DNA from 2 places in the Exiguobacterium sp. 17-1 genome. Region 2 is predicted to be linked to the other one. Evidence: riboswitches for the same ligand, from Rfam matches in the RefSeq annotation. Region 2 holds a riboswitch; the other holds the start of a gene.

Region 1 (4,966 bases), on a different contig from region 2:
GGATACGCGGCAAAGCAGAGATGGGCGATGAATTGTCCGACATCAAAACCAAACGGTCCGTAAAAGGCAAACTCGGGATCGATGACTTTTGTTTCATCGGCTGAAGCAAAAATACTTCCGGTATGTAAGTCCCCGTGTAATAACGCGTCGCCCTTCGTGATGAACAGGGCTTCGAGTTTCGCGACTTCGCGTTTCAGCGCTGCATCCTGCCACAACTGAGCCACTTCCGATTCCAGCCCGTCTTCAACCGCATTCGTTTCCGCGTCATAAAACGGATCTGTAAAGATTAATTTTTCCGTGATATCACAGAGATCCGGATTGTAGTAGTTCCGCGCCACTTGTTTTTTTGCGACCGGTCCAAGTGCAAAATCCGACGTGTAAAACAGTGTTCGCGCCAAGTAAGAGCCGATATGTTCCGCAAGCAACGGATACTTCTCCCCTTCGAGCAAGCCGGTCCGGACAATCGTCAAGTGAGACAAATCCTCCATCACCGTAAATGCCTCTTCCTTACTCGCATGGTAGACGTGCGGGACGAACGGAACGGCGACTTTTGCAAATTCTTTTAAGGCGGACTGTTCAATCCAGGCCCGTTCAAGCGATAACGGCCAACTTTCGCCGACGACTTTCGCATACGGTAAAGCCTGTTTTAAAATCAATCGCTGATTCCCCGATTGAATCCGAAAGACAAGGTTTAAGTTCCCGTCCCCGATTTCCTCTGCCGTCACCGGTCCTTTGCCGATCAATCCGAGTGTCTGGACCCGTTCAATCGCGTCCTGTACTGTAAATGCTTGGTATCCCATTATGGTTTCCTCCTTGTTGATCACACGAAAAAACGCCTCTTTTCGTCAAAGAAAAGAGGCGCAGTAGAATACTCCGTCCTCTTATCTCTCAGACGAATGTCTGTTGGATGTAGCACCGTGCCGGATGGTCGGTTGCTGCGGCGTCTTCGGGCCAATTCCCTCTGCCAACTCACGATAAGAGTCATATGTAGTTGTCGTGTGGTTGATGTTGATTTGAATACTACGTGCGCGGTTGGTCGTCTGTCAATTCCAATTTTTAGTGAAACGTCTTAAAAAACGGAACCGTCTATAGAAGAAGTATTTTCAAAAAAATAAATTTTCAAAATATAGTTTGACAAGGGACCAATCTCGTGTAAAAATTGCAATTAGATTTCACAATTTCATCCAATTCTTATCAAGAGCAGACGGAGGGACGAGCCCTACGATGTCGCAGCAACCGACCATTTGGCACGGTGCTAATTCTTGCAGCTATCACGCTGACAGATAAGAGTCCACGCGCAATTTTTCATGGTCTCTTGTCATTGACGAGGGACCATTTTTGTATTTTTCAATAAGGGAGAGACGATTCATATGGCGTACATTACCGCAACGTACCAACTCGGCACGACCGATCAGTTGCCGAAACGAGCAGAACAAATCGCGCTCGGTCTGACGGTCGGTTCCTGGACCGATTTAAATCATTTGGAACAGCAGCAGCTGGAATCCTTCAAAGGACAGGTTGTTCATACCGAAGAACATGACGGCAAAGGTTACATCACGATCCGTTATCCGGAACACAACGTCTCACGCGACTTTTCCGCTATCTTAACGACGGTCTTCGGCAAACTGTCGCTCGACGGACAAATCAAGTTAACCGATCTACAGCTTCCCCCGTCGTTCACGAACGACTTCCCCGGTGCCAAATTCGGGATTGAAGGAATCCGTCAGTTGATTCAAGTCCATGACCGTCCCCTGTTGATGAGCATCTTTAAAGGGGTCATCGGACGAGACCTCGTCTTTTTACGGGAACAACTCGAAGCCCAGCTCGCGGGCGGCATCGATCTCGTCAAAGATGATGAGATATTGTACGACAATCCGTTGACGCCGGCACTCGACCGGGCACGGATTGGCCGGGAAGTCCTCGATGCCCATTATGAACGGACCGGCAAACGGGCGCTTTACGCGATTACGTTAAGCGGTCCCGTCTTCGGCTTGAAGGATCAAGCGAAACGTTTGATTGAAGCCGGCGCGACCGCCTTCCTGCTCAATACGTTTACATACGGACTCGACGTCCTGCGCGAGTTAGCGGCTGATTCGGACATTTCCGTTCCAATCTTCAATCATCCGGCCTTAAGCGGTGCCTTGATCGCAAGTCCCGAATACGGGATTGCGGCTCCTGTTCTGCTCGGAACGTTACCGCGACTGGCTGGTGCCGATTTGACGTTGTTCCCATCGCCGTACGGGAACGTGGCACTCGCCAAAGACTTGGCCCGCGGGATCGCCGTCGAAGCAACCCGGATCGGGGACACGAAGACAATTTTGCCGGTTCCGTCGGCCGGTATCCACCCCGGTCTCGTCGCCCAGCTCGTCCGTGATTTCGGTACCGACTCGGTCATCAATGCCGGAGGCGGCGTTCACGGTCATCCGCAAGGTGCCGCTGCCGGTGTCCTCGCATTCCGTCAGGCGCTCGACGCCGCACTGACCGGAGAATCGCTGACAAGTGCTGCGGTGCGGCAGGAAGAATTACGAATTGCCCTCGACGCTTGGGGAATCACGAAATGACAATCCGGATTTTATGTGACTTTGACGGGACCGTGACGGAACACGATAATATCATCGCCTTGATGAAGGAATTTGCCCCGCCGGCAGCGTTTGAACCGTTGAAAGAAGGTGTGCTCGACCGCTCGCTGTCGATTCAATCCGGGGTCGGACAGATGTTCCGGTTGCTCCCATCAGATCGAAAACAAGATTATGTTGATTTTTTGATTGATCGGGCTGTCATCCGTCCCGGCTTTGAGACCTTACTCGCTTTTGCTAAATTGAACGGAATCGACTTTGCCATCGTCAGCGGCGGGATCGACTTTTTTGTCGAACCGATTCTTGCCGATTTACTGACAGATGAAGCGATTTACTGTAACGGTAGTGACTTCAGTGAGGAGATAGTGCAGATTGAATGGCCGCATGCCTGTGACGCGGCCTGTACGAATCAATGCGGCTGTTGTAAAACGTCAATCGCCCGGAAGCTGAAGCAGGACGGTGACACGATCATCGCGATTGGTGACTCCGTGACGGATTTTGAACTGGCGAAACAGGCTGATCATGTCTACGCCCGTGATTATCTGATTACGCTATGCGAACAGCACGGTATTCCGTACACGCCGTTTGAAACGTTTTACGACATTGTGGATCATCTGCAGACAACGGGGGTGCATGCATGACATTTTTGAAACGATACGAAGAACTCCGCGCGATCAAGCAGGAGTTCGCTGCACGCGACTGGTTTCCCGGTACGAGCGGTAACCTCGCCATTCGGACGAACAGCAGTCCGACAGAATTTCTTGTGACGTCAAGCGGCAAAGATAAACGCCAGGACACGCCGGACGATTTCGTCCATGTTGACGCGACCGGTCAATTGATCGGCGAACAAAACGGACGTCCGTCTGCTGAGACCTTACTTCATGTCGAAGTGTTTAACCGGACGACGGCCGGCTGCTCGCTTCACGTCCATACGGTCGACAACAATGTCATTTCGGAACTCTACGGAGACCGTGGGGAAATCCGATTTACCGGTCAGGAAATCATCAAGGCACTTGGTCGCTGGGAAGAAGATGCGGAAGTCGTCGTGCCGATTATCCCGAACCATTCGGATATCCCGACTCTTGCTGCAGTGTTTGCCAAGCATGTAAAAACGCAAAGCGGCGCCGTCCTGATTCGAAATCACGGGATCACCGTCTGGGCACCGACTGCCTTTGAAGCGAAAAAACAGTTGGAAGCCTTTGAATTTTTGTTCAGCTACACGTTAAAACTACAAACGTGCCGACAGGCGATTCATTAAAAGGAGGAATTTAAAATGGCAACAGTACTTTTCCAAAAGACAAACGAACGGTATACGGATCAAAACGAGGTGTCTTCATTCCTTGCTTCACGCGGCGTGCTATATGAACAATGGGATGTGTCGAAGCTTCCCGCAGAACTGGTCGACACCTATACGTTGACGGATGCGGACAAACAAACGATTCTCGATACGTTCCAACCGGAAATCACCGATGTCTCGGAACGTCGCGGCTATCAAACGGCCGATATCATCTCACTGTCCGATGCAACACCGAACTTGGATGAACTGCTCGTCAACTTCCAAAAGGAGCATCACCATACGGATGACGAAGTCCGGTTCATCGTCAGCGGTCACGGTGTGTTTGCGATCCAGGATGACGAAGTCGGCTATTACAACATTGAACTGAACCCCGGAGATTTGATTTCCGTTCCCGTCAATACACGTCATTACTTCACGCTCCAGGACGATCGCAAAGTCGTTGCCGTCCGGATTTTCGTGACGACGGATGGTTGGGTGCCGATTTATGAAAAAGATCCGATTGAAACAACGAACTGAGGAACATCCTGAAGACAGACGGTCCGGACCATCCGGCTGTCTGTTTTTTTCTGCTCCATTCCTATCCTACAAACATACCGCTTGTTTTCGTTTCCTCCTATATAATGAAGAAAAGACTCATTTGAATGGAGGTCACGTGTATGATGATTCGTCCTGTCCAAGAAGCTGATTTACAAGACATCCTCGCCATCTATAACGAAGGCATCGAAGACCGGATCGCGACGCTTGAAACGGATACTAAGAAATTGTCCTTTATGGAGGATTGGTATCAGGAACGAACACCCCGCTATGCCGGGTTTGTGGCGTATGAAGGAACAACGATTCTTGGTTTCATCTCACTTGACCCCTACAACCCGCGCCCCGTCTATCAATCGGTCGGTGAATTATCGGTCTACATCACCCGGACCCACCGCGGACAAGGCATCGGTCGTCAGTTGTTACAGGTCATCGAAGAACACGCGATTACGCACGGATTCCATAAGTTAATCCTGTTTACGTTTCCGTTCAATAAGATCGGTCAAAAGCTCTACATCCGGTCCGGTTTCCGGATTGTCGGAACATTTAAGGAACAGGGCAT
Region 2 (4,966 bases):
CTCTTGCGCCAGTTATCGGATTCTGGTCAAGTCGGTGTCAAAACCCTTGCCCGTGAGTTACAACTTGACGTCTCGACCGTCAGCCGGCAAGCGGCTGCGCTCGATCAGAAAAAATTAGTTGAAAAAATAAAAGACCCGACAGACGGCCGGGCCTTCTTTTACAACATCACAGATTATGGTCAACAGGAGCTCGAGATTTACCGGACGGCCCGTTTAACGAGTATCGAACGACTAGTAAACGACTGGCCGGATGAAGATGCCGAATCATTTGGCCGATTGCTGAAACAATTTAACCAAGCATTACGGGAACGGTGAGTTCTTGCAAATACGAACGATCAGTATAACGGCTGATTCAAAAGTTAGTCTCTACAAAGACGAGGGTGGCAGATTACAATTCTGTCACCCTCGTCTCGTTTAAAAGGAACCACCCGTTTCATGCTACTCCTACAGGAAAAAGCGCAAGCCTGCTTGCGCTGTCAGAGACAAACAAGACCAGCTTCCCTGCCTGGATAGGGCAGGAAAGCTGGCTTGTGTCTCGCCTGAGGAAAGTGCGTGAAAGAAAGAGTGGTTCCTTTTTGAGTCAATCCCTTTTGTTCTTCATCAGACATGACTGCCGGTTAAGCAATTGTCACCTTCTGTTGAATCCGCTCAATCTGCTCCGGTGTCGTGCGGCAACATCCACCAATCAACCGGGCACCTGCCGCATACCACTCCGGGGCAATGTCTTCAAACGCCGTGCACACCGCTTCACCGGACCAGGTCTTGCTGACCGGATCATACTGTTCACCGGAATTCGGATAAACGATGATCGGCACATCGGTCAGTTGTTTTAATGTCGTGATGAACTCCGTCGCGATCGATGCCGGAAAACAGTTTGCGCCGATTGCTGCCAGTTGTGGATGCTCCCCTAACGCCTCGATACACTCACTTAACGGCGTTCCTTCACTGATATGTGTTGCGTCACGCAGGGAAAAAGCGAGCCAGGCCGATTGTTCCGGAAATTCTTCGAGCAGTCGGAACAGCACTTTTGCTTCCTGCAAGGACGGAATCGTCTCAAATGCTAACACGTCCGCCCCTGCTTCAATCAACGCTTCAAGCCGTGGACGGTGAAATGCTTCGAGCTGCGCATCGTCGACTCCGTAATGACCGACATACTCAGATCCGTCCGATAAGTAGGCACCATAAGGACCAATCGATCCTGCAATCAGAGCGTGATCCGCTGCCTGTCCGGTTTCCGCACGCGCCTGTTGTGCCAGGTACACCGTTTGTTTGATCAGTTCAACCGCTTCCCCTTCTTTAATTCCCCGACTGCCGAATCCGGTGACACTTGCTTGATAACTCGACGTAATGGCACAATCTGCTCCAATCTTAAAATAATCCGCATGGACCCGGTGAATCTGTTCCGGTTCTTCAAGCAGGACCCGTGCCGACCACAGCGGGTCGTCGAGATTACTCCCGTGACGCTCGAGTTCCGTCGCTAATGCTCCGTCCAATAAAATATAAGGCTGTTTTTTTAATAATTCCTCAACTGGATTGTTGTTCTTTGACATCTTCCACACTCCGTTTCCATGATGTTTTCGTTAGATGATGAATGATGTAACAGACTGCGATAAAAGGAACACCAAAATAAAGGGCGACCCGTTGCGTCGGATCAAAGGCGATGCCGATTAAAGAAGCCAGGCACATCAAAAAAGATAAAATCGGTACAAACGGATACCAGGGCGTCCGGTAGACCAAATCGCTGACATCATGTCCCTCTTGCAGATACCGTTTGCGGAACATGAACTGTGAGGCACTGATGCTCATCCAGACGACGACGACTGCCAGTCCCGAGATCGAGACAAGAGCAATGTAGACGGAACCCGGGGCATAGACACTGGAAAATAAGGCAAGCAGACCACCGATCATACTGAAGAGAACGGCACGTGTCGGGACTCCGCTTGCATTTAATTTAGAAAAGAACGGCGTAATCATCCGTTGATCGGATAAAGACCATAACATCCGTGAAGCGGCATACAGACCGGAGTTCGCTGCCGACAAAATCGCCGTCAGGATGACGAAGTTCATGATGTCGGCTGCAAACGGGAGACCGATCCGTTCGAACACGGCAACGAACGGACTTTCGAGCACTCCTTTTGAGTCGTTTGGTAAAAGAATCGCGAGCACAATGATCGTTCCGACAAAAAATAGCACCAGCCGGAAGACAGTCGTTCGAATGGCCAGCGGCACCGTTCGTTTCGGATCAACGGCTTCACCTGCCGCAATCCCGATCAACTCTGTTCCGGAATAGGCAAAGTTGACCGCGAGCATGGTCATCAAGATGGCGAATGCTCCGTTTGGAAACAGTCCACCCTCCGTCAAAGGAGCAAGCATCGGAGCCTGCGATCCATCGGCAAGCGGTAAAAATCCGACGATCGCCGCTGTCCCCAGGACGATGAACACTAAAATCGTCAGCACCTTGACGGCGGAAAACCAAAATTCGACTTCTGCGAACAACCGAACCGTCAAGACATTGATTCCTAAAATCATAACGACGAATAGCGCGCTGAACAGCCAGACCGGAACGTCCGGGAACCAGCGTTGCATCAACAAGCCGGCTGCCGTGAATTCCGACCCGAGGGCGACCGTCCACGTCAACCAGTAGAGCCATGCCACCGTATAACCGGTTCCGGATCCGATGTACTTCGTCGCATAACTATGAAAGGCGCCAGTTTCCGGCATATGTACTGCTAACTCTCCCAAACACAGCATGACGAGATATACGGCAAGCGCTCCGACCAAGTACGATAAAATCGTTCCGACACGCCCCGCCTGCTCCAGCGTATAACCTGTACTTAAAAATAATCCCGTCCCGATGACACCGCCAAGTGACAGCATGACGATATGCCGGGATTCCATTTTCCGACGAAACGTTCCTTCTTTCATTGCTACTCCACACTCCTCTTTCTCTCATAAAATAAAAAAACGCACCCACATACATGGGTGCGTCGGTCGACAATCAAAAGAAGCTTATCGATCGGGTACGACACCCGCAGGAATTAGCACAGTATCTTTCGACCTGTTGCTGAGGCTTCAAAGGGCCAGTCCCTCCACCTCTCTGGATAAGAATGTAATTTTTCATAACAGTACCAACCCTGTTTTGAATTGTCAACACAATTCAGAATTTATCATGTAAAAAAAACGCCTTACACCAAAATGGTATAAGACGTCCGTGGTTTATTTCTTCGCAAACAAATCAGCTGTCTTCAATGCCATCCGAACCGCTTTCCGGTTCAATGTGCCTTGTTGATGCTTCATTTCTTTTGTTTGACTGTTCAACTTGCCTTGAAGCGATTTGATTTTTTTATCTTTTTCAGCCATTTTTGCTTTATCGCGTTTTTGAGCTGCCACGATTTTTTGCTCTTCTGCTGGGAAGTATGATTCAAAACGTGAAACAGCTTCTTCGATACTAATTCCTGTGATTGGTTTAACGACTGGGAGCAACTCTGCTTTTGCCATTTCACGGTCAAACGGAACGTTCTCAGGGTAGTTCGTTTCTTTATAAATGTGCTCTAAATCATTTGTGTTCAAGAAATCAACGAAGTTATCGAAGTTACGTGCTTGAACACGTGTTGGACTCTGGAAGTCAGCCGACTCAATTACATCTGACAAACGTGTGCTGTCTGTGATGTCATTTGCCCAGATGTGTGTCAATTGGTGATAATCCGTTAATTCACGCATCCGTGCATCTTTCGGAATCAGGATACTTGGTGTTCCGGCAAGTGTTGCCGTAATGTTACCGTGAAGACGTGCTCCGAAGCTGAAGTCAGCTTCTTTTAAAAAGTCGATCCATGTCTGTGCATTCAAGAAGAAGCGGACACGGTCGTTCATGTAAGTCGGATCCGACATTTTGACCGGATAGTTCGTGACAGATAAGTCAGCAATCGGATGTGTGCCTGTGTACGTCAAACGTAACTCTTTCATCCATTGCGGGATGAAGTAATGGTTCGGGTACTCTTCCATTCCGCGTGTGATGAAGTTAAGGACGTTTTGTGGTGCGAGACGTGACGAGTTGACACCGATCATCGAATCTTTTGTGATGTTCGTTTCACGAATTTTCAAGTCACGACCAAATGCATACATCGACGGGCAACCGATGACTTTGTGATCGATTCCTTCGCGGAAACCAAGACGCGTCAAGTATTTTGATGTGATTTCGCCGCGAAGTCCAAGCATGCTTGAGCGCTCTAGGACTGCGCTGACAAACGCTTTAACATCTTCATCGAATGAGAAACCGTCGTTTAAATTCGCCTCAAACGGTGCGCGTAAACCGACGCCGATGACGACGACCGGAATCTTTAATTTTTTAATCAATTTTGTATATTTACGAAGTGTCGGAACGAATTCTTTACGGAATGCGTCAGCGAGTGGGATGACATATAGATCGAAGTTCGCGTTGATCTCATCTGCACGCTCTTCTTCATAGTAGTAGTAATCTGGTGTAATCGTCGTGCCCTCTGTCATCAAGGTGCGGAAAATACTGTATTGATAAATCAGGTTTCCGACGTTCCCTCCGATTGAGTTATGCTTCATCAAATATTCTGCGTCGAACTGTTCAAACGGTGTCATACCCGCACGGATAATAATACGTTTCATGTAAAATAATTCCCCTCTCGCTTCTGTTTTCATTTTAAAAAATATAAAATATATTTTGGTTTTTAACCATCTTGTCTTTTCAAGAATAGTTGAATGCAATTCAGCAAGTCAACGAATAGCTGAAAATTACACATTATTGCGGATTATAAAAAACTAAATACAGCCTGATAAATATTCCCTATATAGAAACTAGTTAAACGTCTTTTCTAGATAAACGATAAATTTCGAGATTCGCATAAATTGCCGGTAACAACACCTGCGTCGGCCCGTCTTTCGAAAGAAGTGTTCCGAATAGATGGGCCGACTCGACTTCGCTGCCTTTCTCCATATC

The links. A riboswitch is a leader RNA that binds a small molecule or an ion and turns the genes downstream of it on or off. The one in region 2 is predicted to bind S-adenosylmethionine.
Positions count from the first base shown of each region.
Region 1: linked by a shared signal. The riboswitch ahead of MUN34_RS12530 (2,3-diketo-5-methylthiopentyl-1-phosphate enolase) and the one ahead of MUN34_RS13600 (amino acid permease) in region 2 are both predicted to bind S-adenosylmethionine.

Region 1 covers NZ_JALIGJ010000004.1:295,191-300,156, reverse strand. Annotated here, with positions in the region: gene mtnK (S-methyl-5-thioribose kinase) at 1-800, opposite strand, end outside; SAM riboswitch class I at 879-981, opposite strand; SAM riboswitch class I at 1,189-1,290, shown strand; gene MUN34_RS12530 (2,3-diketo-5-methylthiopentyl-1-phosphate enolase) at 1,371-2,561, shown strand; gene MUN34_RS12525 (2-hydroxy-3-keto-5-methylthiopentenyl-1-phosphate phosphatase) at 2,558-3,217, shown strand; gene MUN34_RS12520 (methylthioribulose 1-phosphate dehydratase) at 3,214-3,834, shown strand; gene MUN34_RS12515 (1,2-dihydroxy-3-keto-5-methylthiopentene dioxygenase) at 3,850-4,389, shown strand; gene MUN34_RS12510 (arsinothricin resistance N-acetyltransferase ArsN1 family A) at 4,530-4,966, shown strand, end outside.
Region 2 covers NZ_JALIGJ010000005.1:182,754-187,719, forward strand. Annotated here, with positions in the region: gene MUN34_RS13590 (MarR family winged helix-turn-helix transcriptional regulator) at 1-315, shown strand, start outside; gene mmuM (homocysteine S-methyltransferase) at 618-1,550, opposite strand; gene MUN34_RS13600 (amino acid permease) at 1,525-2,925, opposite strand; SAM riboswitch class I at 3,007-3,108, opposite strand; gene MUN34_RS13605 (polysaccharide pyruvyl transferase family protein) at 3,217-4,635, opposite strand; gene MUN34_RS13610 (ketopantoate reductase family protein) at 4,829-4,966, opposite strand, start outside.